Linked DNA regions of Idiomarina loihiensis L2TR. The main gene of each other region encodes a partner of the protein of the gene in region 2 in a complex. Links are inferred from orthologs where the notes say so. Each region holds a gene or a part of one and is shown on either strand. Other genes may lie near its edges. The genes, in order: dnaN and dinB.

What was found.
Region 1: the proteins of dinB (region 2) and dnaN are in contact, whole or in part, in a solved structure (PDB 1OK7), measured with the Escherichia coli proteins. The link is inferred for Idiomarina loihiensis L2TR from one-to-one orthologs.

The regions. Positions count from the first base shown.
Region 1 is NC_006512.1:347-16,123, reverse strand. What follows is about bases 12,315-15,202. They hold dnaN (DNA polymerase III subunit beta), read right to left. Parts: upstream 14,367-15,202; coding sequence 13,263-14,366; downstream 12,315-13,262. Other genes in these bases: dnaA (chromosomal replication initiator protein DnaA), read right to left, coding at 14,398-15,202; recF (DNA replication/repair protein RecF), read right to left, coding at 12,315-13,250. In the rest of the region: IL_RS00075 (transglycosylase SLT domain-containing protein), read right to left, coding at 1-1,455; fatty acid oxidation complex subunit alpha FadB, read left to right, coding at 1,591-3,747; acetyl-CoA C-acyltransferase FadA, read left to right, coding at 3,768-4,931; sulfurtransferase TusA, read left to right, coding at 5,201-5,440; IL_RS00055 (GNAT family N-acetyltransferase), read right to left, coding at 5,459-5,950; IL_RS00050 (DNA-3-methyladenine glycosylase I), read right to left, coding at 5,967-6,566; glyQ (glycine--tRNA ligase subunit alpha), read left to right, coding at 6,660-7,580; glyS (glycine--tRNA ligase subunit beta), read left to right, coding at 7,593-9,659; gyrB (DNA topoisomerase (ATP-hydrolyzing) subunit B), read right to left, coding at 9,753-12,170; more of recF, read right to left, coding at 12,186-12,314; more of dnaA, read right to left, coding at 15,203-15,762. UniProt on the Escherichia coli protein: Confers DNA tethering and processivity to DNA polymerases and other proteins. Acts as a clamp, forming a ring around DNA (a reaction catalyzed by the clamp-loading complex) which diffuses in an ATP-independent manner freely and bidirectionally along dsDNA.
Region 2 is NC_006512.1:216,468-232,324, forward strand. The notes cover bases 5,681-8,648. They hold dinB (DNA polymerase IV), read right to left. Parts: upstream 7,716-8,648; coding sequence 6,645-7,715; downstream 5,681-6,644. Other genes in these bases: IL_RS01020 (methyl-accepting chemotaxis protein), read left to right, coding at 5,681-6,187; IL_RS01025 (DUF4399 domain-containing protein), read left to right, coding at 6,214-6,642; IL_RS01035 (c-type cytochrome), read left to right, coding at 7,800-8,225; IL_RS01040 (sensor domain-containing phosphodiesterase), read left to right, coding at 8,447-8,648. Outside these bases: IL_RS01005 (M14 family zinc carboxypeptidase), read left to right, coding at 1-2,202; IL_RS01010 (potassium channel family protein), read left to right, coding at 2,212-2,874; IL_RS01015 (TrkH family potassium uptake protein), read left to right, coding at 2,871-4,241; more of IL_RS01020, read left to right, coding at 4,295-5,680; more of IL_RS01040, read left to right, coding at 8,649-11,047; DNA helicase Rep, read right to left, coding at 11,055-13,064; IL_RS01050 (accessory factor UbiK family protein), read left to right, coding at 13,175-13,420; IL_RS01055 (ferredoxin--NADP reductase), read left to right, coding at 13,430-14,170; IL_RS01060 (hypothetical protein), read left to right, coding at 14,238-14,804; IL_RS01065 (DsbA family protein), read right to left, coding at 15,155-15,857. UniProt on the Escherichia coli protein: Poorly processive, error-prone DNA polymerase involved in translesion repair and untargeted mutagenesis. Copies undamaged DNA at stalled replication forks, which arise in vivo from mismatched or misaligned primer ends.

The DNA.
Region 1 (15,777 bases), 220 kb from region 2 along the record:
GGGAAAACGAATGCCCACAGCGTCAAAGTGCCCTATTTGCGCTAAGGTCCATATCGCCTGATCGTGCCATCCCCATTCGCTCGCCAGATATGCCGCAACTTTCTGCTCTTCGCCATCAAGCTGTGTTAATAAATGGTTCCATTCGCGCCGGGCGTCGACCCAACGCTCCAATTGAATCAATTCGTATGCACGTTGCACGCTAGGATGATTACGAATTTGCTCAAGCTGAACAACACTGACTTCAAGTTTCTCTTGTTCAAGGCTCACCGGCTTCTGCAACCGCGCTGCCGCCAGAAAACCGTAGTAATGCCGTTCGTCGGCTAAATCTTCGTACAGTTCCTGTGCGGCCAAAGCGTTACCGGTTATCTCCTGTGAGCGAGCCAGCCAGTAACGCCATTGATTACCCTGCCGAATGGCAACCGGCAAACTTTGAATCGCGTCTCTCAGGCCCTCGTAATCTTTGTCCTTAAGGTAAATAGCCAAACGCCACTGTAAAACTCGTTCATTTAGCGCGTTTACCGGGACGCGATCATGCCAGACACGAGCTTCGGGATGAGAGTTTAAGCTTAACGCAACAGCAAATTCTTCGGCGATGCGGCCCTCTTGCTGTTCAGTAAAGGGCAATTGTGAACTCAGCTTTTTATAGCTTCGCAGAGCAATGTTTTCATCACGCCAAACCAGCTTGGTTAAAGCATAGGTAACTATTTGTGCCTCTTTTCCAGGATAGCGCCCCTTGTACCAAGAGTCGTCCTCTATAGCGGCGGGTGAATACCTCACCTTGTGATAAAACTCACCCAGATACTGCTGTAACTCAGGCAATAAACCAGTTAAATACGGGAGCAGAGTCGGGTTACCATGCTCAGCAGCCAACTCCAGTCGTTCCCAAACTTTGTCTTCGGTACGGCCACCCAATTCTTGCCATTCGTCCAAAATGGGGTCGCAAGCCGAAGGAAGCGAAAACCCATGCTTCCAGATAGCATCAACCTGACGCCTGAAAGGCCCGTCGTCCAGACCCTTTTCACGCTGCGACTCAATAAATTGACAACGGTGAGTTAAGGTTCCCGGATACCGGAAGTCCCGAATAAAACGAGAATACTCCTCCTGCCCTGCCAAATAAGTAAGCCAGGGCTGTCTTAATTGCCAGTCGAGGGGCGTCTTTTCATACTTATCGAGAAAAGCCAGAACGCGGTCTTCATTGGCCAGGTATCCAATTTGCTCAAGTCGAGCCAATTCCAAGTACGGTAGCAAAGGGTAATCTTTCAGCTTTTTAAGTAATAGCCGATACTCACCCAGGCGACCACGCTTAGCCGCATACTCTGCTTTTTTGAATAGCTCACGCTGCTGCTCCCGTTGCTTTGCATCAACAGGTTCAGACTGAACCGCACCAATGCTTAACAGGGACAACACGAAAAACAATGGCGCACTGTAACGTATGATAAACGACTGCTTTTTCATTAATTCAAACGCATGTTTAAATAACCGTTGAAAAATTGGCGTATTCGCGCCAAACTCTGTCTACCTTAACCCAAAGCTATAGCAGAATCAGTTTCTTTATAGCAACAAATTAATGGAAGTCGTGGGAGACCCAAGATGATCTATCAAGGTGAAAGCATTCGGGTCGATTTTATCGAACCAGGTTTCGCAGAATTACAATTTGATGCGAAAGGCTCGGTTAATAAATTCGACCAGGCTACATTAGAAGAATTCAGTGAAGCACTGACAAAATTACAGAACACTGACGATTTACGTGGCGTTATTGTTACCAGCAGCAAATCGACCTTTATTGTCGGCGCTGACATTACCGAGTTCCTGACGCTATTCTCTGATCAGGAAAAAACCCGCAGCTGGGTGGCAAAAGCCTCACGCGTGTTTGATCAATTAGAAGACCTGCCAGTTCCAACCGTTGGAGCCGTAACCGGATTCGCACTGGGCGGCGGTTGTGAAGCATTGTTAGCCTGTGACTACCGTGTTGCGGACACCACAGCAACTATCGGCCTGCCAGAAGTTAAACTGGGTCTTATCCCGGGCTTTGGCGGCACCATGCGTTTACCTCGCGTGATTGGTCCGGACAACGCGCTTGAGTGGATAACCACAGGTAAAAACAACAAAGCCCTTGATGCGCTGAAAGTTGGTGCTGTGGATGCGGTTGTTGAACCGGAAAACCTGACTAAAGCCGCACTCAACTTAGCTAAAGCCGCAGCAGCCGGTCAGCAGGACTGGAAAGCGAAGCGTCAGCCTAAGTTAGAGCCGCTGAAAGCTAACGACACCGAGCTGATGATGACGCTGGTTACCGCCAAAGGCATGATTGCAGCGAAGGCCGGTAAGCACTATCCGGCACCGCACAAAGCGTTAGAAGCCATTGAAAACGGTGCCCGCGAGCATCGTGAAGGCGCGCTAACAGCTGAAAACAACGCGTTTTTCGACCTCACCCAAACCGAGGCTTGTCAGGCTCAGGTTGGTATCTTCCTGGCGGATCAGGCAGTTAAAGGTAAGTCGAAAAAATACGCTAAAGCTGCAACCAAAGAAATTAAGACAGCAGGTGTTTTAGGTGCCGGCATTATGGGCGGCGGTATCGCTTACCAGTCAGCGCTTAAAGGCGTACCGGCTGTTATGAAAGACATTAAGCAAGACGCTTTAGACTTAGGCATGAAAGAAGCCGGCAAGATCCTGAAAAAAGGTGTTGAGCGCGGTAAGGTAAACAACGAGAAGATGATTAAAATCTTGTCTTCTATTACGCCTACGTTGCTGAATGACGCAGTCAAAGACGTCGATATTGTCGTAGAAGCCGTTGTCGAAAACCCGAAAGTTAAAGGCTCGGTGCTGGCTGAAATTGAAGGCGTAATTGGCGATGATGCCATTTTGACTTCAAATACCTCGACCATTTCTATTACTGAACTGGCTAAGAACCTGAAGCGCCCTGAGAAATTCTGCGGAATGCACTTTTTCAACCCGGTACACAAAATGCCATTGGTTGAAATTATCCGTGGCGAGAAAACCTCAGATGACACCGTTAATGCGGTAGTCGCCTATGCGCTTAAACTTGGCAAAACCCCTATCGTTGTTAACGACTGCCCTGGCTTCTTAGTTAACCGCGTATTGTTCCCTTACCTGGCAGGCTTTGCCGGTATGGTTGATGAAGGCGTCGATTTCGTCGGCATCGACAAGGTTATGGAGAAGCAGTTCGGTTGGCCAATGGGTCCTGCGTACTTAAGCGATGTTGTTGGTATAGACACAGCTGATCATTGTACCGTTGTTATGGAAGCAGGCTTCCCGACCCGCATGAAACGCGACGAGTCCAGCGCCATTGCTAAACTGGCAGCTGCTGAGCGTTACGGTCAGAAAAACGGCAAAGGCTTCTATGTTTACGGCACCGACAAAAAAGGTAAGCCAACCAAAGAAGCGGATCCTGCCACTTACGAGCTATTAGGCTGTGAGCAAGGCAAGAAACTGGATGCTGATGAAGTCATTGCACGCTGCATGATCCCTATGGTGAACGAAGTGGTTCGCTGTCTGGAAGAAGACATTGTTGGCTCTGCTGCCGAAGCAGACATGGCGCTGCTTTATGGCTTAGGCTTCCCTCCATTCCGCGGCGGCCCTTTCCGTTATCTGGAAACGCTTGGCATGGACAACTTTATTCAACTGGCAGACAAGTACGCGCACCTGGGTGAAATTTATCAGGTTACCGACGGCATGCGCGAAATGGCTAAAGCCGGTAAATCTTACTTTGACACAACCAGCGCGAAGTAAGGCTTGAGGAGGTTATTAAAATGAAAGACATCGTCATAGTAGATTGTATTCGTACGCCAATGGGGCGTTCAAAAAATGGTGTTTTCCGCCATACTCGTGCCGAAGACCTCTCAGCTGCGCTGATGAAGGGCTTACTTGAGCGTAACCCGGAAGTTGACCCGGAAGAACTGGAAGACATTTACTGGGGTTGTGTACAACAAACCTTAGAGCAAGGCTTCAACATTGCGCGTAACTCAGCGTTAATTGCCGGCATTCCACACAAAGTAGCCGGTGTTACCGTTAACCGTCTGTGCGGCTCATCAATGCAAGCATTGCACGACGCTACGCGCGCTATTATGAACGGCGACGGCGACATCTTTATGGCCGGTGGTGTTGAGCACATGGGTCACGTACCTATGACCCACGGAATCGACTTTCACCCGGGCATGAACAAGTCTGTTGCAAAAGCTTCGGGCAGCATGGGTATGACCGCTGAACTGTTATCTCGTAAGTTCGGTATTACCCGCGAACAACAAGACGAATTTGGTGCACGCTCTCACAGAAAAGCGCACGAGGCGACGGTTGAAGGCCGCTTTGCTAAAGAGATTTACGCAATGAATGGCCACAACGCCGACGGCGAACTGGTACGTGTTACTGAAGACGAAGTGATTCGCCCAGAAACCACTGCTGAAGGCTTGTCACAGCTTCGCCCAGTGTTTGACCCTGCTAACGGTACGGTAACCGCTGGTACCTCGTCAGCCTTGTCAGACGGCGCCGCAGCCATGTTGGTTATGTCTGCTGACAAAGCCAAAGAACTGGGTCTGACGCCACGCGTTAAAATCCGTTCAATGGCCGTTGCAGGCTGCGATCCATCCATTATGGGTTACGGACCGGTTCCGGCAACAGAAAAAGCGCTGAAGCGTGCTGGTGTGTCTATTGACGACATCGACGTTGTTGAACTGAACGAAGCCTTTGCCGCACAGTCACTGCCTGTACTTAAAGGTTTAAAACTGTTCGACAAGATGGAAGAGAAAGTGAACCTGAACGGCGGTGCTATCGCTTTAGGTCACCCATTAGGCTGTTCTGGCGCTCGTATCTCAACGACGCTAATCAACTTAATGGAAGAGAAAGACGCGAAACTTGGCTTAGCAACCATGTGCATTGGCCTTGGCCAGGGTATTGCTACTGTCTTCGAACGCGTTTAAAAGAAACAGAAAAATTAGGGCGGTTTAACACTTTAACTGCTCAGAGGAAGGGGGGAGCGAAGGCTCGCCCCTTTTTATTGTCAGGAAAGACTCAGAAACACGCCGTGAACCCATTCTTGGGGGCTTGACTGCAGCCATCCATGGCTGCAGACAGTTTCTGAGTCTTTCCCGCCAACAAACAGCGGCGCAATCCATCACTCCCCCTCACCTATTAAGCGCGAAAGTGTTAAACTACTCGGCAATTTCGCTTAACATCTTTGAAAGAAGTCATGACCCAGATTAACTGCGACAAAGAACTCGATACCTTAGGCCTTAAATGCCCAGAGCCCGTAATGTTAGTTCGTGCGGCTATTCGTAAAATGGATGTTGGTCAGGTGTTACTGATTATTGCGGATGATCCCGCAACAACCCGGGATATTCCGGGCTTTTGCGAGTTTATGGAGCATGAATTGGTTGGTTCTGAAACCGAAGAAATCCCCTACCGCTACTGGGTTAGGAAATCTCATTAATAGCCTGATGCTTAGATGTCAGGCTTTGTCTTTATTCAAGTACATTTCCCAAAACTCGGCCTGACCTACGTCACCTAATTCATAAGGTGCAAAGCCGAAGTTCTCATAGGCTTTTTTCGCCCGGTCATTGTTCTCAAGCACTTCCAGTGTCAGCTTCACGCAACCGCGGAACTCTGCAAGTGTTTTCACTTCTTCAAGAAGTTTACGCGCAACGCCCTGTCCCCGGTACTCTGGAATGACGGCTATGTCATGAATATTCATTAACGGTTTTGCTGCGAAGGTTGAAAAGCCTTCTACACAGTTTGCAACGCCAATCGGAGTGTCACCATCGTAGGCCAGCAAAGAAAAGACATGGTCTCGTTTTGCCATTTCGTCTATCAGGCTTTCTTTAACGTCATCTGATATGCCCTCACCACCACCCATTGGGTCTTTGGCATAAGCATCTAACATAGCAATAACGGCATTACGGTGTTTGGGGTTGCTATAGTCCGCAAGAGTAATTTCTATCATTCTTCCTTCGCTCATTTTACAACGTAAACTGTTTCATTTGGTCAGCAACAGGCTGATAGCAATGACAGCTAGTAACATGGTCGTTCACCATACCAACTGCTTCCATAAAAGCATAGCAAATGGTCGGTCCGACAAACTTAAAGCCTTCCTTTTTTAACGCTTTTGCCATGCTTTGGGAAGCTTCTGTTTCTGTTGGGATCTCACTTTGCGTCGAGTACGCATTAATAATCGGTGAGCCACCTACAAACTCCCACAGCCACCGCTCAAACTTAACGCCCTTTTCTTCTAACCTTATATACGCTTCAGCGTTAGTAAAAATGGCATCAATTTTGGCCTTGCTACGGATAATATCACGGTTGCTGTACAACAATTCACGATCAGCGTCACTCATAGCCACAATAGCTTGTGGGTCAAAGCCTAAAAAGGCTTTCTCGTAACCACTCTGTTTGCGCAGAATAGTTAACCAACTGAGTCCCGCCTGCTGCCCGTCCAGACACAATTTAGCAAAAAGTTCTATCGGGTCGCTTACCGGACGCCCCCAAACATTGTCATGATAAGCGCGGTAGTCGTCAGCAGATTCACACCAGGAACACCGTTCTGGCTGATTATTTGTCATGCCTTCCCCTATAACCAAGGCGATTCAGAGGGTATAATCTACGCATATTTTTCGACCTTCGGTCAACCACAAATAACAAAGCAGAGAATGCGTATGTCGACGTACGATGTGAAAACCTTTCAGGGGCTTATTCTTGCTCTTCAGGATTACTGGGCTCAGCAAGGCTGTGCCGTGGTTCAACCACTGGATATGGAGGTTGGTGCGGGTACCTTTCATCCAATGACCTTTCTGCGCTCATTAGGTCCGGAGCCAGCCAGTTTTGCCTATGTGCAACCCTGCCGCCGCCCGACCGATGGCCGGTATGGTGAGAACCCGAACCGCCTGCAGCACTATTATCAGTTTCAGGTCATTATGAAACCATCGCCTAAGGACATTCAGGAGCTTTATCTGGGGTCTTTAGAAATGCTGGGATTTGACACACTGACTCATGACATACGCTTTGTAGAAGACAACTGGGAATCGCCTACTCTGGGTGCCTGGGGTCTGGGCTGGGAAGTCTGGCTTAACGGTATGGAGGTCACTCAGTTTACTTATTTCCAGCAGGTAGGCGGTATCGAATGTCGTCCCGTGGCCGGAGAAATCACCTACGGCCTTGAGCGTTTAGCTATGTACATTCAGGGCGTGGACAGCATCTACGACCTGGTCTGGACCGACGGCCCGCGCGGTAAAATCTTGTATCGGGATGTTTTCCATCAGAACGAAGTTGAGCAATCGACGTACAACTTTGAATATGCCGATGTTGACGTGTTGTTCCGCCGCTTCGACGACTGCGAAAAAGAATGTGAGCTGTTAATAGAGAAGTCTCTGGCTTTACCCGCGTACGAGCAGGTTATGCGGGCATCTCACGCATTTAACCTGCTCGATGCCAGACACGCGATATCTGTAACCGAAAGACAGCGCTACATACTTCGCGTCAGAACCATGGCAAAAGCCGTTGCCGAAGTCTATTACCAGACGCGTGAAGCTCTTGGCTTCCCTTTAGCCGACGATAAAAACAAACCAGCAGCGAACTAAGGAGAGCAGAGCGTGCAAAAAGAAAACTTATTAATTGAGTTAGGTACTGAAGAGCTTCCTCCAAAAGCCTTAAAGTCGCTGCGTGACAGCTTAAAGTCGGGTATTGAGTCAGGCTTAAAAAACGCAGAACTCAGTTTTGATAGCATCGAGGCGTATGCAACCCCTCGCCGACTAGCCGTTCTGGTGAAACAAGTTGAAACCGAACAGCAGGACAAAGAAGTCGAGAAGCGCGGGCCAGCAATTAATGTGGCCTTTGACGATACCGGCAAGCCAACTAAAGCTGCCGAAGGCTGGGCTCGCTCCAACGGCATTACTGTAGAGCAGGCTGACCGGCTTAAAACAGACAAAGGCGAATGGTTACTGCATAAGGCGACAGTAAAAGGTCAGGCGCTATCTGTCTTAGTTCAGGGTATCTTGGAAGCAGCAATTAAAGCTCTGCCTATTCCGAAACCGATGCGTTGGGGTGACAGCACCGCGCAATTTATTCGCCCTGTGCACACGCTAACCGTCATGCTGGGCAGCGAACTGATTGACGCTGAAATCCTGGAAACTAAGAGTGCCCGTTTTATTCAAGGTCACCGCTTCCATTCGCCCCAAGGTTTTGAGCTCGATCATGTCGACAACTACTTATTTAAGCTACGTGAAGCGAAAGTGATCGCTAACTTCGAAGAGCGTATTGAAACCATTCAGTCGGAAGTATCACGTCTTGCCTCAGAACTCGGCGGCCAGGTTATTCAGGATGACGAGTTAGTTGAGGAAGTTGCAGCCCTGGTGGAATGGCCGGTAGCTTTAACAGCCAGTTTCGATCAAGGTTTCCTCGCGGTACCAAAAGAGCCGCTTATCGTTACCATGAAAGACGACCAACGTTACTTTCCGGTAGAAGATGGCAAAGGTAACTTACTGCCACAGTTTATTTTCATTACCAATATTGAAAGCCGTGACCCTCAGCAGATCATTAAAGGTAACGAAAAAGTCGTTCGCCCTCGCCTGGCGGATGCACAGTTTTTCTTTGAGTCTGACAAAAAGGTGACTCTGGAATCACGAGTTGCTGCGCTGGACTCTGTTCTGTTCCAAAAACAACTGGGCAGTATTGGCGACAAAGCTCGTCGTATATCGGTGTTAGCAGGGAAAATAGCAAACCAGTTAACTGCCGACGTAAAAGCATCAGAACGAGCAGGTTTGCTGTGCAAGGCTGACCTGGTTTCCGATATGGTTTCTGAGTTCCCTGAAACCCAGGGCGTTATGGGTAAACACTATGCCTTGAACGATGGCGAAAGCCCGGTTGTTGCTGAAGCAATAGAACAACACTACTGGCCTCGTTTTTCCGGTGACGAACTGCCTTTAACTAAAGAGGCTTGTGCCGTCGCTTTAGCGGACAAACTCGACACACTGGTCGGTATATTCGGTATTGGTCAGGTACCTAAAGGTGACCGTGACCCATTCGCTCTGCGCCGCGCCGCTCTTGGTTTGCTGCGTACTCTGGTAGAACGTAAGCTTTCATTAGACTTACATGAACTGTTAGCGGCATCCGTCGAAGGCTTTGGTGACAAGCTATCGAATAACACTGTCGCTACTGATGTTTTCGATTTTCTACTCGGTCGTTTTCGTCCCTGGTATCAGGATCAAGGCATTACCGTCGATGTTATTCAGTCGGTACTTGCCCGTTCCCCCTCTAAGCCAACGGACTTCGACCAAAGAGTAAAGGCTGTTCAGTCATTTAAGTCTATGGATTCTGCAGCCAGCCTTGCCGCAGCCAATAAGCGCGTAGGTAATATTCTGGCAAAATCAGACGAGGAGATATCCGGTAACGTGGATGAAGCTCTTCTACAGGAAGAGTCTGAAACAACACTTTATCGTTTGGTTAAACAAACGGAAGGCGCTGTTAAGCCACTGATTGCCGCTGGTAAATACAGTGACGCTCTCACGCATTTATCAGAGCTTAAAGAGCCTGTGGATGCGTTTTTTGAGCATGTCATGGTCAATGCCGACGACGATAAAGTCCGAATTAACCGCCTCAACTTGCTGTTCCGCTTGCGTCAGCTGTTCTTAGAAATAGCGGATATTTCTTTGCTTCAGTAACTAACGCTTTGATTTTTAATAAATAAAAAGCCGGCTTCATTTTCATGAGCCGGCTTTTTTGTTGCCTGTCGCTTGCTAATGTCGCTGTTAAGCCTAGACGTCCAAATTGGCAACCTTAAGAGCATTGGATTCAATAAAGGCTCTACGCGGTTCAACTTCGTCACCCATTAACGTGGTGAACAGCTGATCAGCGCCAATCGCGTCTTCAATCGTTACCTGAAGCATACGACGAGTATCAGGATCCATCGTAGTTTCCCACAGCTGGTCAGGGTTCATTTCACCCAGGCCTTTATAACGCTGAACGTATAAACCACGCTTAGATTCACCAATAAGCCATTCCACAGCTTCAACAAAGTGTGTAACTGGCTGCTTCTTCTCACCGCGAAGCACATAGCCATCCGGCTCAACCAAAGAGTCAATCTCTTCGCCAAGCGTCACTATTTGTTCGTAGTCTTTAGACATTAAGAATTCATAGTTCAGCGGGTAATCCGTGTCGACACCGTGTTGACGAATCGTCGTCGACGGTAACCACATCTTGCGTTCAGTATCTTCATGCAAAGAAACGGTATAAGTTGCCGAGTTAATTTCACGAGCGGTTAAGTCATCGTTCAATGTTTTAACCCACTTCTCCATGTAATCTTTATCTTTCAAACGCTCATCCGTTAAACGAGGAGCATAGAACAGACGCTGTAAGAAACGCTCAGGCATACGACGACTTAAACGCTTAATATTTTCCTGAGCCATCTGATAGCCGTTAACTAAATTTTCGAGCTTCTCACCAGAAATACCTGGCGCAGTTTCATTAACGTGCAGCGATGCATTATCCAAAGCCAGGCTGGTTAGATAGCGGATCAATGCCGGGTCGTCTTTAATGTAAACTTCCTGCTTGCCCTTCTTCACTTTGTACAACGGAGGCTGAGCAATATAGATATATCCGCGCTCAATAATTTCAGGCATTTGACGATAGAAGAACGTTAACAGCAGAGTACGAATGTGCGATCCGTCAACGTCCGCATCCGTCATAATAATAATACGGTGATAACGTGTTTTATCCGGGTTGTACTCATCACGGCCAATACCACAACCCATAGCAGTAATTAATGTACCAACCTCGACGGAAGACAACATTTTGTCAAAACGCGCTTTTTCTACGTTAAGAATTTTACCCTTAAGGGGCAGAATAGCCTGGTTTTTACGGTTACGACCCTGTTTAGCGGAACCGCCTGCAGAGTCACCCTCCACAATATAGAGTTCAGACAGTGCCGGATCTTTTTCCTGACAATCTGCCAATTTACCGGGTAAACCCGCGATATCTAAAGCCCCTTTACGACGGGTCATTTCTCGTGCTTTACGAGCAGCTTCACGGGCTCTTGCGGCATCAATAATTTTATTGATGATAAGTTTCGCCTCGCCCGGGTTTTCTAATAGATAGTCCGCTAACTGCTCGTTCATTGCCTGTTCAACAGCAGACTTCACTTCAGAAGAAACCAGTTTATCTTTTGTTTGAGACGAAAACTTAGGATCAGGGACTTTAACAGAAATAATGGCGGTTAGACCTTCTCGCGCATCATCACCTGTTGCAGAGGTTTTAGACTTTTTATTATACCCCTCTTTTTCCATGTGGGAGTTCAATGTGCGCGTCAACGCAGCACGGAAGCCGGCTAAGTGTGTACCACCATCACGTTGAGGAATATTATTGGTGAAACAATAAATATTCTCCTGGAAAGAGTCATTCCATTGCATGCTCACTTCAACACCAATACCGTCTTCTCTTTGTGTTGTGAAGTAAAAAGCTTTCTCGTGAATTGGTGTTTTATTCTTATTCAAGTAATTAACAAAGGCGGCAATACCACCCTCATATTTAAATAAATCTTCGCGGTCGTCACGCTCATCGCGCAACCGTATACCAACACCAGAGTTCAGGAACGAGAGTTCCCTAAGACGTTTTGCCAAGATATCGTAGTGAAATTCAGTATCAGTAAAAGTCTCGTGGCTAGGCCAGAACCGCAGTTCTGTACCTGTAGTATCGGTATCACCAACAGGTTTTACATCGCTGTCAGGCTCTCCCATATGATAAGTCTGCTCGTAAACCTGGCCTTGTCGGCGAATGGTCAATTGCAGCTTTTCAGATAGAGCGTTTACAACAGAGATACCAACTCCATGCAAACCACCGGATACTTTATAAGAGTTGTCGTCGAATTTACCGCCGGCGTGCAATACGGTCATAATAACCTGTGCAGCTGAAACACCTTCTTCTTCATGTATATCAACTGGAATTCCGCGACCATCATCCTTCACGCTAACTGAACCGTCAGAGTGAATGGTAACCATAATTTCTGAACAGTGACCCGCTAAGGCCTCGTCAATAGAGTTATCGACAACTTCAAAAACCATGTGGTGCAAACCAGTTCCATCATCCGTGTCACCAATGTACATACCCGGGCGTTTGCGAACCGCATCCAACCCTTTCAGAACTTTGATACTCGATGAACCGTAATTATTTTCTTCCATAGTATTATCTCGATATCATTCGTTTATTACCCCATGTTCCACGTGGAACATTCGGGGTGATTTTTGAAATTTATCCGACAACTGCTTTCCAGTAATTGCGGTGATAAACACTTGTGCGTCTAGATTTTCTAACTCACGACAGAGTAACGCCTGATTTTTTGAATCAAGCTCTGACGTTAAATCATCGACTAAATAAATGCAGGGTTGCCTTTTTATTTTTTGGTAATGCTTCCCTTGCGCTAACTTTAAAGCGGTAATCGCGGTCTTTAATTGCCCGCGAGACAGGCGATGTTTTACTTCCACCCCATCCGCTATCACTTTTATATCTGCCTTATGTGCCCCAACTGAGGTAAAGCCGTATTTCTTATCTTTCTCTGTATGGCTTTCTAAGGCGTCAAATAAGCTTTGGCTAGTATCCCAGCCCGATTTTAATCGAACCTCCATTGTAACATCGGAGAGAAAAGATTTCGCTAGTTCTTGTATATAATCATTCAGTTCTTCTAGGTATTTTTCGCGACTTTTACTAATGCGCTCACCATAATAAGCTAACTGCTCTTTCCAATACCTATCTTCTCTTACAGGAAGCGAGCGTTGCTTGAGTAAGCTGTTTCTTTGCTTCAGGAGTTGAGTATATGCAACCCAGTCAGAATAAAAGGAGTGTTCCACGTGGAACACTCCCCAATCTATAAACTGTCTTCTCTGTCCTGGACCTTCCAGCAGAATATCGACGGACTCTGGCGTTAAGAGTTGTACCGGTACCAAGCGGGCGACATCTGACATGCGTTGAACGTTGGCGCCATTCAACCTAAGCGACTGTTCACCATCGGTACTACGTCTTACACCTATAGCGTAATCTTGGGAACGGCAAAATACGGTGAAACCAGAGTTCCCTTCTTTAATCAACTGACGAAACCCTCCCGGCCGAAAAGAACGTCCAAAACCGAGTAAATAGATAGCTTCAAGCAAACTGGTTTTTCCGGAGCCATTATCGCCGGTTATGATATTAATTTTGGGGCTGGGAGATAGAGCCACCTCTGAAAAATTTCGGAAGTGGCTTAAATTCAACGTCTCAATGAACATTTATGAGGCAGGTTACAAACGCATCGGCATAATAACGTAACAGCAAGACTCGTCGTGCTGAGGTTCAATTAATGCACTACTGTTTGAATCAGACAGTGTAAAAGAAACCTGTTCGTCATCAATGTTATTCAAGACATCGAGCAAATAGCTAACGTTGAAACCAATTTCCAGATCATCACCTTGATAATCCACTTCTATGACTTCTTCCGCTTGTTCCTGCTCGGGGTTCGTTGCCGTAATGCAAAGTTCACCACTACTCAAGTTTAAACGCACACCGCGAAACTTTTCATTAGAAAGAATTGATGCTCGCCCAAAGGACTGCCGCAACGCATCGCGATGGGCAACAATAACTTTGTCTCCACCGCTCGGTAAGACACGACGGTAATCAGGGAAACGACCATCTACCAGCTTACTCGTAAAAACAAGCTCTGGCGTTTCGACACGAATATGGTTATTTCCTATCGACACTGACACTTCCTGATCGTCGTCACCTAACAAGCGAAGTAATTCGACAACACCTTTGCGCGGAACAATCACCTGGCGTTGAGCCAAACCTGGCTGGTCAATAGCACAAGTGCTCATGGCTAAACGGTGGCCATCGGTCGCTACGGAACGCAACATACCGTTATCGGTTTCGAACAACATGCCGTTTAGATAATAGCGCACGTCCTGATTCGCCATGGAGAAATGCGTTTTCAACATTAAATCTTTTAATACTGCCTGCTCTGTTACCAGATGGATGTCACTTTTCCAGTCGTCGATATTTGGAAAGTCATCTGAAGACAGGGTACTCAATTTAAATTTACTGCGACCAGACTTAACCGTGGCACTGTCTTCCTGAGAGGTAAACTCGATGGTAGAGCCCTCAGGTAAGCTGCGCACAATATCCAGCAACTTCTTGGCCGGTACAGTAACAGCCGCATCCATATCCGCTGACTCGAGCGGTACAGCCGAAACCAGTTCAACCTCAAGGTCTGTTCCGGTTAATTTAAGCTGACCATTATCGACCTGAAGCAACAAATTCGACAAAATTGGTAAGGTATGCCGCCGTTCAACAGCGCCACTTACAACCTGCAGCGGCTTTAAAAAAGCATCGCGGTTAATTGAAAATTTCATGACTGAGTCCCCTGTTTATAACGACATACTTTTATGACGACAATGTACGAATTAGATTTCGATAATCTTCTTTAATGTCGTGCTGCGCATCTTTTAATTCTTGTATCTTCCGACAAGCATGCAAAACCGTTGTGTGATCCCGACCGCCGAACGCGTCGCCTATTTCCGGTAAGCTATGATTAGTCAGTTCCTTAGCTAAGGCCATTGCTAACTGCCGCGGACGCGCTACAGAGCGGCTACGGCGTTTTGATAAAATATCGGCTAACTTAATATTATAGTATTCCGCCACCGTCTTCTGAATATTATCAATAGTAACCAATTTTTCCTGAGCGGCAATTAGGTCACGCAAAGCTTCGCGGACAAAATCTATAGTTATAGGCCGTCCTGTGAGTTGCACATTAGCCACAACCCGGTTCAATGCACCTTCCAGCTCCCGAACGTTTGAACGCAAACGTTTAGCTATGAAAAAAGCAACTTCGTGTGGCATATGTAAGCCACGTTCGTCAGCTTTACGCATTAAAATAGCCACCCGGGTTTCTAATTCCGGGGGTTCAATGGCAATGGTAAGGCCCCAGCCAAAACGAGATTTCAGTCGATCTTCAACTCCGTCTATTTCTTTCGGATAAAGATCGCTGGTCATAATGATTTGCTGATTACCTTCCAACAACGCATTAAAGGTATGGAAAAACTCTTCCTGCGAGCCTTTTTTATTCGCAAAGAAGTGAATGTCATCAATCAATAACGCATCTACCGAACGATAGTAACGCTTAAACTCATTGGTTGAACTGTTACGAATAGAGTTCACCATGTCCTGCACAAAGCGTTCGGCCCGAATGTAAAACACCTTGGCGTCCTTTTTGTGCGCCATAATGCCATTACCGACCGCATGCAAAAGGTGAGTCTTACCCAAGCCGGTACCACCATAAACAAATAGGGGGTTATAAACGCCGCCAGGATTCTCTGCTACCTGAATAGCAGCCGCACGCGCCAGCTGGTTTGATTTACCCTCAACAAAGTTATCGAAGGTGTATTCCGGATGAATATTGCTTTCAAAAGGCACTTCCACATCGGTATTACCGGATGAGAAGTTAGGTGTTTTTCTGCGGGTTGCAGCAGCGCGTTGCGGTGAACCGCTGTCACGCTGTGTTGGTGACGCTTCCCCAACTTTTAAAACTACATTAGGTACTTTGTCGTCACACAAAGCTTCTAAATAGGTATTAATGGTTTTCAGGTACTTGTCACGCACCCAGTCTACCGAATAAATATTCGGAGCAAACAAGGTTAATGTTTCGCCATTGAGTTTGGCTTGTAGGGGTCTGATCCACGTGTTGAACTGCTGTAACGGTAACTCCGATTGCAGTCGCTCTGCACATTGTTGCCAAAGCGAATTATTCACACTCTTCTCCTGGAT
Region 2 (15,857 bases):
GTAACCGCCTATCATTTGCTGCATGACCAGCGTGAGCAGACCCAACGCTGGTTAGATAACACCATGGTATTCATTGATCCACTGCAAAACCCGGACGGGCGTGCCCGCTTTGTGGATCGTTATTACATGAGTGTTGGGCTTGAGCACTCAGGCGATCGCCGCAGTGCGGAGCACAACGAACCCTGGCCTAACGGACGCACGAACCACTACCTGTTTGATATGAACCGCGACTGGATAGCACTGACTCAGCCTGAAATTAGCGGGCAAATAGATGCTTTATTAAAATACTATCCGCTGGTGTTTGTTGATCTGCATGAGATGGGTGGCGATTCCACTTATTACTTCACCCCAGAGGCTCGGCCTTATAATCCACTGATTACCGAGTCACAACGCGAAACGCTGAACTGGATTGGTAAAAATAACGGCCAGTGGTTCGACGAAAAGGGCTTTGATTATTTTACCCGCGAAATTTTCGATGCGTTTTACCCGGGCTACGGTGCCAGTTGGCCGCTGTATCAGGGCTCAGTTGCAATGACCTACGAGATGGCTTCAGCGCGCGGGCATTTGTTTGACCGTACAGACGGTGACGTACTGACCTACGCCGATGGTGTTCAGCAGCATTTTATAGCGTCTATCTCGACGATTCAGACAGTTTCTGAGCGTCGCGAAGCCTTATTGCAGAAGTTCTGGGAATACCGCAAGTCAGCGGTTGAAGCCGGCGAAGACGGTGATGTCCGTTCTATTATTCTGCCCGCCAAGGACGACCCGGCTGCCGCACGTAAACTGGCTTCTTTACTGGTTGAACAGGGTGCAGAAGTGAAGCAGGCGGAAAAGGCGTTTGATGTGTGCGGTACTGATTATGAAGCTGGTGCTTATATCATTGATATGGCACAACCTGCACACCGCATGATACGCACCTTAATGGATAAGCAAGTGGATATGGCGGATGACTTCCTGGCAGAGCAGGAGCAGCGCCGTAACAATAACCTGCCGGACCAAATTTACGACGTAACCGGTTGGTCACTGCCGTTGATGTTCAATGTCGACAGCCACACCTGTGATGACTTACCTGACGTCGCCACAGCCTTTGTAGAAGAGGGGCGCATTGAGCCTGGCAAAGTGATTAACCCTGACGCCAAAGTGACCTTTTTGGTTCGTTGGGGGGATATGAATGCAGGACGTTTCCTCACTGCTGCATTGCGCGAAGGTCTGGAGGTTCGCCAAAGCGAATTAGCCTTCACCCACGAAAGTGCCGGTGAATTCCCCAGTGGCTCATTGATTTTAACCCGCGCTGACAACTCTGATGACTTGCAGACTAAATTACAAAAGCTCGCTGAGGCGTCAGGCGCAACCGTTGAAGGTGTTGATACAAGCTGGATGACAGAAGGACCTAATTTTGGTTCGCACAACGTAAGCAAACTGGAAGCACCGAACATTGCTATTGCCTGGGATGAGCCGGTTAGCCCTTACAGTGCAGGGCATACCCGCTTTGTGATTGAACGTCAGATGGGGTACCCGGTAACGGCTATTCGTACCATGCAGTTACTGCAAAATGACCTTGATGGCCTGGATGTTCTGATATTACCGGAAGGTGCTTATTCTGGCGTATTTAACGACAAAAGCGTTGAAAAGATTCAACGGTGGGTGTCGGATGGCGGTGTGTTGCTGACCTTAGGCAGCGCTTCTGCCTGGGCGGTTGAAACCGGTCTGCTTAATACCCAACTGGAACGCAAAGTGCCGGAAGAGGGCGTTACTGAGCCTGACGAAGAAATTAAAGTTGACGGTAAAGTGATTGAAAGCCGCGAGCAGCTCTTAACGGAGATAAAACCGCACGGCGCTGACCCCGACTGGGTGCCCGGTGCGTTATTAAATGCCAAAGTGGATACAAAACACTGGTTAAGCGCCGGCGTTAAACCGCAGGTTGTGAGTATTTATAACGGCAATGACGTATTTACCCCCATTGATATTGATCACGGTCGCAACATTGCGTGGTTTGCTGGCGCGGATAGCCTGTTAGCCAGTGGCTTTTTATGGGACGATATAGCGCAGCAATTACCTTATAAGCCACTGCTAATGTGGCAGCCAAGCGGTAAAGGCATGATTATCAGCTTTACTCAGGAACCCACGTACCGTGCCTATATGGACGGCTTAAATACCTTGCTGATGAACGCCTTGTTCCTGGCACCGGCAAAAGCACAATAGGAGTCTGACATGGCAGAATTTGGTGTCATAGGGTTGGGGCGTTTTGGTGCCCGAACTTCAAAAGAACTGCTCGATCTCGGACATCGTGTCATAGGCGTTGATTCAGACGAAAAAGCCGTTGAAGCAATGGCAGATGTGTTAACGCATTCTGCCATTGCCGATGTGACTGATGAAAAAGCATTGGAAGAACTCGACTTAACTAACTGCGAGGTAGTTCTGGTTGCTATTGGGGAAGATCTGCAAGCCAGTTTATTGTGTGTTCTACACCTTAAAACTATTGGTGTGAAAGAAATTTGGGCCAAAGCGACCTCTAAATCCCACCATCAAATTTTATCGAAACTGGGTGTAAAGCGTATTATTCACCCGGAAGAAGAAATGGGAATAAGGGTAGCGCAGTCGCTGAATTATCCTATGGTGAACGAGTATATGTCGTTGGGTCATAACTGGTTCTGTGTGGAAATTAGTATTGGTGAGTATTTAAAAGGAAAAACTCTCGACGACATTATGCCGGACGACAGTGAGTTTTTTCATGTATTGTTAATAAAGCGTCGCGATGAGGTGACTGTGACTCCCTCTTTATCAATGACGCTTGAGGGTAACGAAACCTTGGTGATGGCCGGCAGTTTGAAAGCATTAAAATCTGTTGCTCCTAAACTAAAAGAACCTTCATGAAACAGTGGGCTCCTTCAATAGCCTGGTTGTATCGTCGTCCCGGGCGTAAAAGGCGTAGAGCTTTTAAAGCCAGCCCTCCGGTTATTCTTTCCGGTGGCTTTGCCTGTCTGATTTTATTAGGTACTTTGTTACTAAAGTTACCCTTCTCAACTGAGCAACCAATAACCTGGCTGGAAAGCTTATTTACGGCGACCTCTGCCGTTACCGTGACTGGGCTGGTCGTTGTCGATACGGGGGCTACTTATACACCGTTTGGAATGAGCGTTTTGGCTCTGTTAATTCAGGCGGGCGGGTTAGGCTTCATGACATTTGCGGTATTGGCTGCTATTTCGATAGGCGGCCATGTCGGGATTCAGCATCAGGTACTGGCAAAAGAGGCTATGCAGCAAACCAGTCTTGCCAGCATTGGGCGTACGGCAAAAGCGGTGGTATCGTTGGCACTGATTGTTGAGGCTATAGCGGTGGTTGGTCTGACAATAACCTGGTGGCAGGAAAAAGGTTTCGTCGATGCCTTTGCTGAAAGTATATTTTACGCCATATCCGCTTTTAACAGCGCAGGCTTTGTGCTGTCGCCCAACGGAATTGTGGATTACGCCGACAGCATTCCGGTTAATCTTATTATCAGTATTTTATTTGTCATTGGCGGCTTGGGCTTTTCGGTTATTACCAACATATACGAAAAGCGCCGTTGGTATAAGTTCTCGGTTTATACCCGCGCTATTTTGTGGGCGACATTAATTATTAATGTTTTATCCGTTGCTATTATCTGGCTGCTGGAAATGAATAACCCGGCCACCTTTGCCAATTTAAGCTTTGGTGACCAGGCGATGGCAGCCTGGTTTCAGGCTACTACGCCTCGCTCCGCAGGTTTTAATACGGTTGATACCGGGGCAATGACAGAAGCCAGCGCAGTTTATACTATGTTGCTGATGCTAATTGGCGGCGGCTCAATGAGTACGGCCGGAGGCATCAAGCTGGGGACTTTTATTGTCTTACTGGTCGCCACTTATGCTTTTCTCCGCCGTCGAGAGTATGTCACTTTGTTGAACCGCACGGTACCTCAGGAGCTGGTTATGAAAGCTCTTGCGGTCACTTTGGTTACCCTTACTTTGATGTTCCTCGGAATCTTTATCCTAATGATTTTGAATCCGCTGCCGTTTATAGATATAACCTTTGAAGTTTTGTCGGCTTCGGCGACGGTCGGGTTATCGCGGGGAATTACTGCAGAAGTGACCGGGGCAAGTCAGTTAGTTCTGGTGTTTTTAATGTTCGCGGGGCGGGTTGGGCCATTAACGTTGGCCTATTTTTTGGCGACACCAAGAAAACGGCATATACGCTTTCCGGAAACCGATATTCAAGTGGGATAATCTGCTGACAAACGAATGAGCCTATAAGAACAATAACAAGAGAAACTCTCAAGATGCTGAAGAAATTAAAGTTCACGCAAAAGGTTATTATTGTTGCGTCGTTGATACTGGTGCTTGTGCTGGGTGTCTTCACGCTGACCAACTTTTTGCAGATGTCGAATCAAACCCGCAGTAATTTACAGCATCAAATGCAGGCGTTGTCTGACTCAGTATCAAACAATATTTCGCAGTGGTTTGATGATCGCATGAGCATTGTTCAGGCAACCGCCGATGCTTACCGTGTTGATGATTCCACAGACCGTGCTTTAGAGCGGGTTCAACAGTCCAAAGCCGCCGGTAAGTTCAAAAATGTGTATTACGGTTTGCTCGACGGTACTTTTCTGCTCGATGATCCCAGCATCGACCTGCCGGACGATTACGATGCCCGCAGCCGTCCCTGGTACCAGCTGGCGGTTGATGAGGGGCAGCCAACCTATACTGCGCCTTATATTGACGTTACCACCAATGAGTTGACCATTACTGCGGTGGTACCCATGCGTCGCGATGGCCGGCTGGTGGGAGTTGCCGGTGGCGATATGATGCTGGATGAGATTTCTAACATTGTTAACGACATCGATTTTATGGGTCTGGGTTATGCCTTCTTAGTTAGCGGTGATCGAAATATTCTGGCACACCCCAACAAAGACTGGATTGAAAAATCTGTGAACGATTACGCTGGTCAGTCAGTTGCTTTTAGCTCTGAATTTTCCGAATACCGTATTGATGGAGCAGACCGCCTCGTGTCATTCCATAAAATAAAGGGTATTCAGGGAGTTGAATGGTATTTGGGAGTCGTCATTGACCGTGAGAAGGCGTATAGCAACGTTTCATCCTTTGCCTGGACAGCCATAATCTATCTGGTAATCGGTATTGTCGCGGTTGTCGTTTCTTTGACCTGGTTACTGCGCTTATTACTCAAGCCTTTGCGTCGCTTAAATGAGGCGGTAACCGATATGGCCCGCGGCGAGGGCGATTTAACGCAGCGGCTGCCGGTTGAATCCGACGATGAATTTGGCCTTGTTTCACGCCGTATGAACGAGTTTATTGAGAAAATCCAGCAAGCCTTGCTGGAAGTGAATGCGGCCGCACAACAAGTGGAAGGCAACATTCGCAGCATGGTTAAAGCGAGTGACGATTCAATGGACATCGGCAGCGAACAGGCCGGAAAAGCCAGTTCTGTTGCAACGGCGGTGAATGAACTGGGCGCGAGTGCTCATGAAATTGCCGAGAATGCCGCAAAAGCCTCCGAACAGGCAAGCTCAGGTACCGAAAAAGCGTCATCTGCCAGAGACTCTTTGCAACATAATCGCCAGCAGATTCAGCACTTGTCGGAACGTATGGATGCCTCCAGCCAGGCAATTCATACCCTGGATGAAGACACCCAGAACATTGGCAAGATCATTGAAGTTATTAAAGGCATAACTGAGCAAACCAACTTGCTGGCTCTGAATGCGGCTATAGAAGCTGCACGCGCAGGGGAAGCTGGTCGTGGTTTTGCGGTAGTTGCGGATGAAGTGCGTAGCCTGGCTCAGCGGACTTCGTCGTCGGCAGGCGAAATTGAGACAATGATAGAGCGGGTCAGAGCCGGAACACGCAGTGTTGTTCAGGTTATTCAGGAAAGTCAGGAAATAAGCAGTGCCTGTGTGTTAAGCGCGGAAGAGTCAGCTGAGCACATGTCTGAAATTAACGCCATTATTGTTACCATCGACGATGTGAATCATTCAGTGGCGTCGGCAACCGAACAACAGACTTCAGTGATCCAAACGCTCGATCGTGACATTATGGATATAAGCAGTATGAACGATCAGAGCGTAGACAATCTAAATAATACTAAGCGAGCTTGCCGTGAGCTGAATACGGCATTTGAACGCTTGGAACAATTGGTAACACAGTTTAAACTGAATTGATCGAAATCAACTATTGGAGCAAACCTATGAACAAAGCATGGATGATTGGCGCCATAGCACTACTTGGTGGACCTGTTCTGGCAACAACAGCTCAGGCAGTAGAACGTACAGAATCATCAGAGCAAGCCCAGGCTTATATTATTTCTCCGCAAAACGGGGAAGTGGTTGGTAAAACCTTTAAAGTGAAGTTTGGCTTAAGCGGTATGGGCGTAGCGCCGGCCGGTGTCGATGTGAAGAATACCGGACATCACCATTTGCTGGTTGATAAAGACGAACTACCAGCCATGGACAAGCCTATGGGCGGTGATGTGACTCATTTTGGTGGTGGCCAGACGGAAACTACCGTGACTTTAGAGCCGGGTGAACATACGCTACAAATTATCTTAGGCGATAAGAACCACGTACCGCATAACCCGGCCGTGGTTTCAGAAAAAATCACTATTACAGTGAAATAAGACTAATCCAGCTCGAGTTCGAGTTGTAATTGCTCGTTGGGGTCAGGCAATGTTGCACTGATCCCCAACAGCCTTACCCCTTTCCCTTTTCCACGCTGCCAGGCTTCATCTAATAACTGATAAAACAGGCTGGGTGAAATAAACTGAGCACTACGTGAGACCGTTGTTTGTGTGAAGTCCGAGAATTTCAGCTTTAGTGTCTGGCTACGAATGGGCTGCTCGCGCCAGTGAGTAATTTTCATTCGTTGACGCAGTTTCGGTAATAAATTGTCCTGAACATAAGCCTGAGCTGTCGATTCCAGTCGCATATCCGTTGCCAGGGTTTGTTCAACCCCGACACTTTTGCGAATGCGCTCTGTAACAACTTCGCGGCGATCCCGCCCATGGCAGCGCTCAAATAGTACATACCCGGCTTTATCACCAAGAATGGCCTGTAATTGCTGCAGCTCTATATTCTGGATGTCTTTTCCTGTGGTGAGTCCATAGTTAGTGAGCACTTGCTGACTTTTAGGTCCAACACCGGGGATTTGTTTGAGGTTTAATGCCGCAATGTAGTCCATAACTTCCGCCGGACGAACCACAAACTGACCATCGGGTTTGCGCTCTTCGCTGGCAATTTTGGCTACCATTTTCTGGTTTGAAATGCCGGCAGAGCCGGTTATCCCCAGCGTCTTAATTTGTTCTCGAACAAAGTCCATGGCCAAAGTTGCGCTGCCTTTAAAGCCTTCCAAATGAGTTAAGTCCAGATAAAACTCGTCAATAGAAGCAGGTTCAATGCGAGGCGTTAATTCACGCAAAATATCCAGCACTTTGTCGGACAGTTCTCGGTAGTAGTTGCCGTCGGGTCTTATAAAGGTTAATTGCGGGCACAAACGGCGGGCATGACTACCCGGCATCGCGCTTTTAACGCCAAACTGACGAGCCAGATAATTTGCCGTTGCAACGACCCCTCGTTCACCACCGCCACCGACAGCAAAAGGGCGTGTTTTCAGGCTTGGATCGCGTAATTCTTCAGCCGAAGCAAAGAACGCATCCAAATCCAGCAAAGCTATTTTGCGAGCAATTTCAGCCAAGTGTTTATCCTTTGCACATTTGTGGTTATAATCGCATCCACTAACTGGGCGTGCAAGAACACCAGCCATTTGTAGGAGAAACCAGTGAAAGCTATGAATTCATTTTTCGTTAAGAGCGTTTTAGGCACTATTTCAATGCTGTTTGCGCTGAGTATTAGTGCGGCATCAGTGCAGGATGATATGTCACGTGAAGCGATTGCAGAGCGTATTAAGCCTTTGGGAAAACATTATGTGGCTGGTGAAAGCAGTGCTGCTGAAGAAAGCAGTGGACCGCGTTCAGGCCAGCAAGTTTATGATAAGTACTGCACAGCCTGCCATACCAGTGGTGTTATGGGAGCTCCAAAAAGAAACAACGCTGCCGACTGGCAACCACGTTTAGACCAGGGCATGGAAACGGTATTGAAGCACGCAGTTGAAGGTTTTAATGCCATGCCGCCTAAAGGAACCTGTAGCGACTGCTCAGAAGAAGAAATTCAAGCTGCAATAAATTACATGACTGAAGAAATTTAGTTTTATTTGCATCTTCAGTAACAAAAGGCCACCACCCGGTGGTCTTTTTTGTGTCAATCGACGTTAATTCGCTCTCTTAACTTCCTTCGCTAATTAATTTTTAACCAGATCTTTTCTATTTTTTGACACAGGTCTATACTGTACGACTGTTACTAAACGCAACAAGTGTTAACAAAATGTATTTCGCGGCAAGGAGTGTCAGTGTCTAAGGGTGAACCTGAATGACAGACCGTACGCATAGCGAGGAACAGCTTCAGAATATAAAAACTGAAAATGAACGCTTGCACAAAGTCATCGCCCGACTAAAGGGGTTGACCCAAAAGTATCGGTCTGCTGAAGTCGTACAAAAAGCGCTGTTCCGAATATCGGAACTGGCGGCTTCTGCGCGCGAAATGGACAACTTTTATCAGTCTCTGCACGAAATTATCGGCGAGCTGATGTACGCCCGTAATTTTTATATTTGCCTTTACGAACCTCAGGAAGAGCTGGTCGATTTTGTTTATTTTGTCGATGAAATTGATCAGGACACCTTATTTGAACGCATTCCTATAGAGCAATTGAAGAAAGGCTTAACGGGTTATGTTTTGCGAAAAGGCCAGTCTTTGCTTTGCCCGCCGGAAGTGTACCAACGCTTAATTGATAACGCCGAAATAGAAGGCTTAGGGGCAGAACATCAGGACTGGTTAGGTGTTCCGTTAAAACGTGGTGACGTGACCATAGGTGTTATGGTGGTGCAGAGCTACAGCGCTGACGTTCGTTATGACGCCTCAGATGAAGATTTGCTTACCTTTGTATCGCAACACGTGGTGAATGCCTTAGAGCGTTTAAAGCAGCGCGACTTAATGCAAAGCGAAATAGAGCACCAGACAGCTGAACTACGCCATGCGAATGAAAGCTTAATGAGCGAAATTACCATTCGTGAAAGGGCTGAGCAGCAAACCTCGGTGCTCTTTGCTATTTCCGAACTGACCAATACCTCTGACGATATGAACGCCTTTTATCGTCAGTTGCACAGGCAAATTGGCAAATTGATTCATGCCGACAACTTCTTTGTCGCGCTTTTATCAGACGATAAAAAGTTTATACATTTTCCCTACCATGTGGATGAAACAGGCGCTAAAGCTGAATGCCGACGAGCCGGCAAAGGTTTAACCGAATACGTTATTAAAATGCGTGAACCGGCCTTTATCGACGCTCCTGTACGTCAAAAACTGCTGAAGAAAAACGAGATTGAGCTGGGCTACGGTGGCATGAAACTGGCTAAGCAATGGCTAGGTAGCCCCTTAATGATGAACGGGCAGGTGTTTGGGGTTATTGCGGTCCAGACCTACGACGGTGACTTCTTATACCATAGTGATGATTTAGAACTACTGAATTTTGTTTCGCAACACGTTGCCGTGGCCATTGACAGAAAACGCTCAGCGGAAGAAATTCAGCGAGTAAACCAGTTCCTTGAAAAGAAAGTGGCGGAGCGTACCGAAGAGCTGGTGTCCGAAATAGAACGACGGAAAAAGACCGAATCCAGCTTATTCCACGCAGCGCACCACGATAACCTGACCGGCTTACCTAACCGCATATTGTTCAATGAACGTTTGCAGCAGGCCGTGGCGCATAAACGACGGCACCCTGAGCACCATTTTGCGGTGCTATTTGTTGACCTGGACCGCTTTAAAAATATAAACGACACGCTTGGACATTCTGCTGGCGATGAGTTCTTGCTGGAAGTCAGCAAGCGTATTGGTGACTGCGTACGTGACAACGATATGGTGGCGCGCTTAGGTGGCGATGAATTCGTTATTCTGCTGGATACCATTACCAGTATTGATGATGCCAAAGACGTTGCCAAGCGTATGATCCAGCAAATGAGTGAGCCTTTTCACCTGAACGGACAAGAGCATTACTCCGGCGCCAGTATCGGTATTGCCGAGTGTCTGGAAGAGACCGATTCGGCTGAACGGCTGTTACGCGACGCAGATGCCGCCATGTATCAGGCTAAAGGTATGGGGCGTGGACGCTATGTATTATTTGATGACAGCATGCATGAAAATTTGGTGGACAGTGTTCGTAAAGAAACGGCACTGCGCCATGCGAAAGTTGAGAAAGATTTCGCTGTCAGTTTTCAGCCAATAGTGAATTTAACAACAGGCGAGGTCAAAGCCGTAGAAGCTAAATTGGTGTGGGAAGACCCGCGCTACAGCTTTAAAAGTGAAGAGTTGTTACCTCTGGCCGAGCGCACCGGCCTTATTGTGAAGCTTGACCGCTTTGCTTTACGGGCAGCCAGCCAGTGGCTTGTTGAAAATAGTGTCAGTGCTGAAACTATGCTGCACCTGAATTTATCTGTGCGGCATTTATTGAAAACCAGTCACTTGAATGAGCTGGTGAATATCGTGACTGAAAGCGGTGTTAAACCAGAGAACATCGCACTGGAATTTGATGAAACTGATCTGGTCAGAGACGGCCGCCGGGTACTGGCCAGTTTAAGGCGGCTTTCCGAATTTGGCTTTAAGCTGGTTATAGACAACTTTGGCAGTGGCTCCGGGCCGCTTCAGTTCTTGTATAACTTTCCGTTTACCATACTTAAGCTGGACCACCATTATATTGCTCGTTTGAGCAGCAATAACAGGGCGCAGGCCATGTTAAAGCACATTGTGACCTTGTGTCATGAGCTCGATATTGCTGTTTATGCCGATGGACTGGAAACCGAAACGCAAAAAAATGATGTGGAAAAGCAAGGTGTTATGATGGGGCAGGGCAGCTTCATTGACGAAAACTATGAAGGCACTGTAGCCAAAGACGACGACACCTCTTTCGTATCCGCTTAGTTTGGCACTACTTTTTCAGTGCGTTTTTCAACATTTCCAAACCCTGACTTCGTTGCTCTTCACGTTCCTCGTCGGACTTTTGCTTGCGGTGTTCCCATTCTAAATCGTCCTGCGGTAACTCCAGCAAAAAGCGGCTGGGTTGTGGCTCCGTTTTTTCGCCAAACTGACGGCGCTCTTTAGCCATAGTAAAGACTAACTTATGTTGGGCGCGGGTAATGCCGACGTAAGCCAGGCGGCGTTCCTCTTCAATGTTATTTTCATCAATACTGCTTTGGTGAGGAAGCAGGCCTTCTTCCATACCCACTAAAAACACTTGTGGAAACTCCAGACCTTTGGAAGCATGCAAGGTCATTAGCTGCACCTGTTCAAACTGCTCGTCGTCTTCGTTACGGGACATCATATCGCGCAGTGACAAGCGGCTGACCACCTGATTCAATTCCATGGGTTCATGTTCGGCGTCGCCTTTTAGCATGTCCGATACCCAGCGGTGCAGTTCGTACACGTTTTTAATCCGCATTTCGGCGGCTTTCGCGCTGGGGCTTTGCTCAAACAACCAGTCTTCGTAGCCAATTTCGCTTAGCAGTTGTTTTACTGCGTCACTGGCGTCTTCCTGATGATCGGCTCGGCGGGCCAGGGTATCTATCATGTTGCGGAACACGTCCACATGCTGAAACACACCGGTGCTAAGCTGCGTTTTTAAATGGGGCGACTGACAGGCTTCAAATAAGCTGCAACCTAACTCCTGCGACAAGCGGCCAATACGCTCAACGGTCTGCGGGCCAATGCCGCGCCGCGGGGTATTAATAATGCGCAGAAAGGCGGTGTCGTCGGTAGGGTTCACCAGCAACCGCAGATACGCCATAATGTCTTTGACTTCCGCGCGGGCAAAGAACGACTGACCACCGGTAATTTTATAAGGGATGCGGTTGTTCATCAGCGCTTTTTCAAACAAGCGCGACTGGTGATTACCCCGGTATAAAATAGCAAAGTGATGATACGGCGTTTTGCGAAGGAACCGTTGTTTTACAATTTCGGCAACCACACGCTCTGCTTCATGCTCTTCGTTACGACCAAAAATAACGCTTATCGGCTCGCCGTACTGCATTTCTGAGAACAGCTTTTTCTCAAATACGTGTGGGTTGTTCTCAATGAGAATATTGGCGGCTTTCAGAATACGCCCGTGCGACCTGTAATTTTGCTCCAGCTTAACCACGTCCAGCTGTGGGAAGTCCTGCTTCAACAAGGCCAGGTTTTTAGGCTGCGCACCACGCCATGAATAAATGGACTGATCGTCGTCGCCCACCACGGTAAAGCGAGCGCGTTCGCCCACCAGTAACTTGACCAGTTGGTACTGGCTGGTGTTGGTGTCCTGATATTCGTCCACCAATAAATACTGAAACTTTTTCTGCCAGCGTGCGCGGGCGTTTTCGTTGGTCGCCAGTAACTGCGTCGGCAGGCGGATCAAGTCATCAAAGTCCACGGCATTACAGGCACTCAGGTTGTTTTGGTATTGCTGATAGACCTGCGCGAAGGCCTTTTCCTGATCGTTCGACGCCTTTTGTAGAGCCAGCTCCGGCGACAGCATGGCGTTTTTCCAGTGGCCTATCTGGTGCTGACAGGCTTGAATCAGCGCTTTGTCGCCCTCAAATACCTCTTCAGTCAGGGCGTTAAGCAGGGCGTAGGTGTCCTGGTCGTCAAATAATGAAAAGCCGGGCTTAAACCCCAGAGTGCTGAGTTCCCGACGAATAATATTCAAGCCCAAAGTATGAAAAGTGCACACGGTTAAACCGCGCAGCTGCGCTTTCGGTAAGGTTTGCGCAATACGCTCTTTCATCTCTTTGGCGGCTTTATTGGTAAAAGTTACTGCACCAATTTGCCGGGCGGTGTAAATTTGCTGGCGGATCAGGTAAGCAATTTTCTCCGTTATTACCCGGGTTTTGCCACTACCAGCGCCGGCAAGCACCAATAAAGGGCCCTGGATGTAATGTACAGCCTGGTTCTGGCGATCGTTCAGCATGGGCGCCGCGGAGTTCCTGATTCGTGAAAAAGCTGATAAGAAGCTCGGATTTTACCTGAATCTCCTGCTAAGCTAAACGCATAAGCAACGATTTACACAAAGAGAGACTTATGGACAACAAAACAATAGAGAATATTGCTCGCCAAATTAACGACAGCATGCCTGCCGGCGTGAAAGAACTGGCCGGAAACATGGAACAGCGGGTTAAGCAAACACTGCAATCACAGCTGTCAAAACTCGACTTAGTCACCCGCGAAGAACTGGACGTGCAGCAGCAAATGTTACTGCGTTTGCGCGAGCGCGTTGAACTGTTAGAAAAAGAGCTGGAAGCGACCAAGAACCAGAACAAGGACTAAGTCAGCCGTATGATCCAATGGATTAGTGGAAAAGTTGTCGAGAATTACCGTTGGAGTTCTGGCGTTTTCAGTTTAAGAGTTGTGGCTGAGCCGTTTGATTTTAAGGCTGGACAGTTTGTGCGTTTGGGTTTGAATATTGGTGGTGAACAGTTGTTGCGCGCCTATTCACTAGCCAGCGCTCCGGACGAAGCCATACTGGACTTTGTGATTGCTGAAGTGGAAGATGGCGAGGTCAGTACCAAGTTAGCTCAGTTACAGCCGGGTGACAGCGTGTACATAACTCAGCCCGCAGGTGGCTTTTTCACGCTGGATGAAGTGCCGGACGGCGACAGCTTGTGGATGCTTTCTACCGGAACCGGCATTGGTCCGTTCATTTCTATGCTAAGAACCGAAAAGCCGTGGGAACGATTTAAACGGATTAATCTGGTGCACGGTGTACGCGTGGCAGAAGACCTGGTTTATCAGGGGCAAATAGAGCAGTGGCAACAAGAATACCCCGGGCAGTTAGGCTATCAACCGGTGATTACCCGTGAAAACATTCCCGGAGCTCTCTCTGCGCGCATTCCTGAACTGATCAACTCAGGACAGTTAAGCAACGCACTTGAAACGCCGTTAGACACTAGCGCGCAAGTCATGCTTTGTGGTAACCCCGACATGATAAAAGAGTCACGCGCTGCGCTTGCGGAATTAGGGCTTGCCAAAAACACCCGCCGTAAGCCTGGTAATGTGACCTCTGAAAATTACTGGTAATTTTACTTTCGAATATTAAAGTTGCCCAATAATTCGCCGATATAAAGGGTTAACACAGGAGGTGTTTATGAAACCTTTAACCATCAGTGATTTCTCGTTCACCATAAAAAAACCATCATCGACAGTGGTAGCCGAGCCCACAGAAAAGCCGAAAGTAAACGAGACTAAGCCTCCGGAGCCTGCGATTGATACCTCAAAGCTTACCGATGAGCAGGCGGAGAAGTTCAAAGGACTGTTGTCGGTTGATCCCGAAAATGCCAAAGACATAACCGTTGAAGAATATATTGCTCTGGCTGAGAGCGTAATGACGTTTAAAGAAGAGACGATAGAAGGTTATTCTCGTGTTGATGATCCATTAAGCCTTTCTGCAGGTGTACTAAAAGTACGTTTACTGTTCCCTGAAAAGGGAGATATATCAGATAGAAAAGTAGCTAATGTGTTTGAAAATAGCCAAGAATGGGCAAATCGACAATATGCGGAACACTCAAGCTATTCAGACGCTGTAAGGATAGCGGATAAGAATTTAGATACGATGACTGAGTTTCTTATGGGGGAGAATATAAGGAATCTTCAGGCTCAGGCTTTAGAATTACTACCTGAAGAAGGAGGCTTTATTATTGACGAACATGCGTGAGTTTTATCAATCAATAGATAAAGAGGCTCTTTCTGAGCCCCTTGAAACGTGACCTGTCAATCTGATTAAGGATGAGTCAGGTTATTGTTTTTTTAAATGATGCTAACGAGTATAGCCGTATTCATATTCAAAGGAACCGGAGCCATCACCACCACCTAGATTTTCTACAGCCCAATAATAAGTCCCCGCCGGCGGATAACCGGTCGTTCCGTAAAGCCCGCTCGACTCTTCACTTCCATCAGAACCATTTATTAAATACACTCGGAAGTCTGCTCCGGCAACGTTAACTTCAGATGGTTAACCCTTTCTCCTTGAGGTTTCACACTAGGCTAGTGATAAAACGACACTGATTAATTCAGATTGAACTGTGTTGTCGCTATTTCTTCCAGCTTGTCATAAGGGATGTAACCAGGCATTACCTGCTGACCAATGATAATAGTCGGTGTGCCGCGAAAGCCTAAATCGCGAAACGCCGACATATTTTTGCGGATAACCGCCTCGCTCTCGCCGGACGGTGACAAAAAGGCCTCGGTACTCGTGACTTGCGCAACACTTTGCAGTGAATCAGCGGTGTGCATGCCCGACTTTTTCATCATTAAGTTGTGAGCTTCAAAGAATGCCTTAGGGTCATTGCGCCAAAGGTTTAGCCCATAAAGAGCTGAGTTGGTTTTGAGCCCATCAACCTGCTGTTGGCGCAATGGCACAAAAATGTTCACAACCTGAATAGACGGGTATTCCTCAATCAGTTTATGAAGGCCAGGCTCTAACTTCTTGCAAAACGGACAGTTGTAGTCGGTAAACACAATGATTTTATGTGGCGCGTCTTGGTCACCTAAAATTGGATGTGCCGCCGACTGATACAGCCATTCCTGATGGTTAGCAAAGGCGTTTTTCTGCTCACTTTGCTGTTCTAAAAAGCGCTGTAAGCCTCGGTGAATGTTTGGAATAAGCTCCGGATTTTCACGTAACAGCTGTTCTACTTTCTCTAAATCTTCTTCTTGTTGTGGGTTTAAATCTTGCGAAAATACGTTGCTGCTAAAGATAAAAGCAACA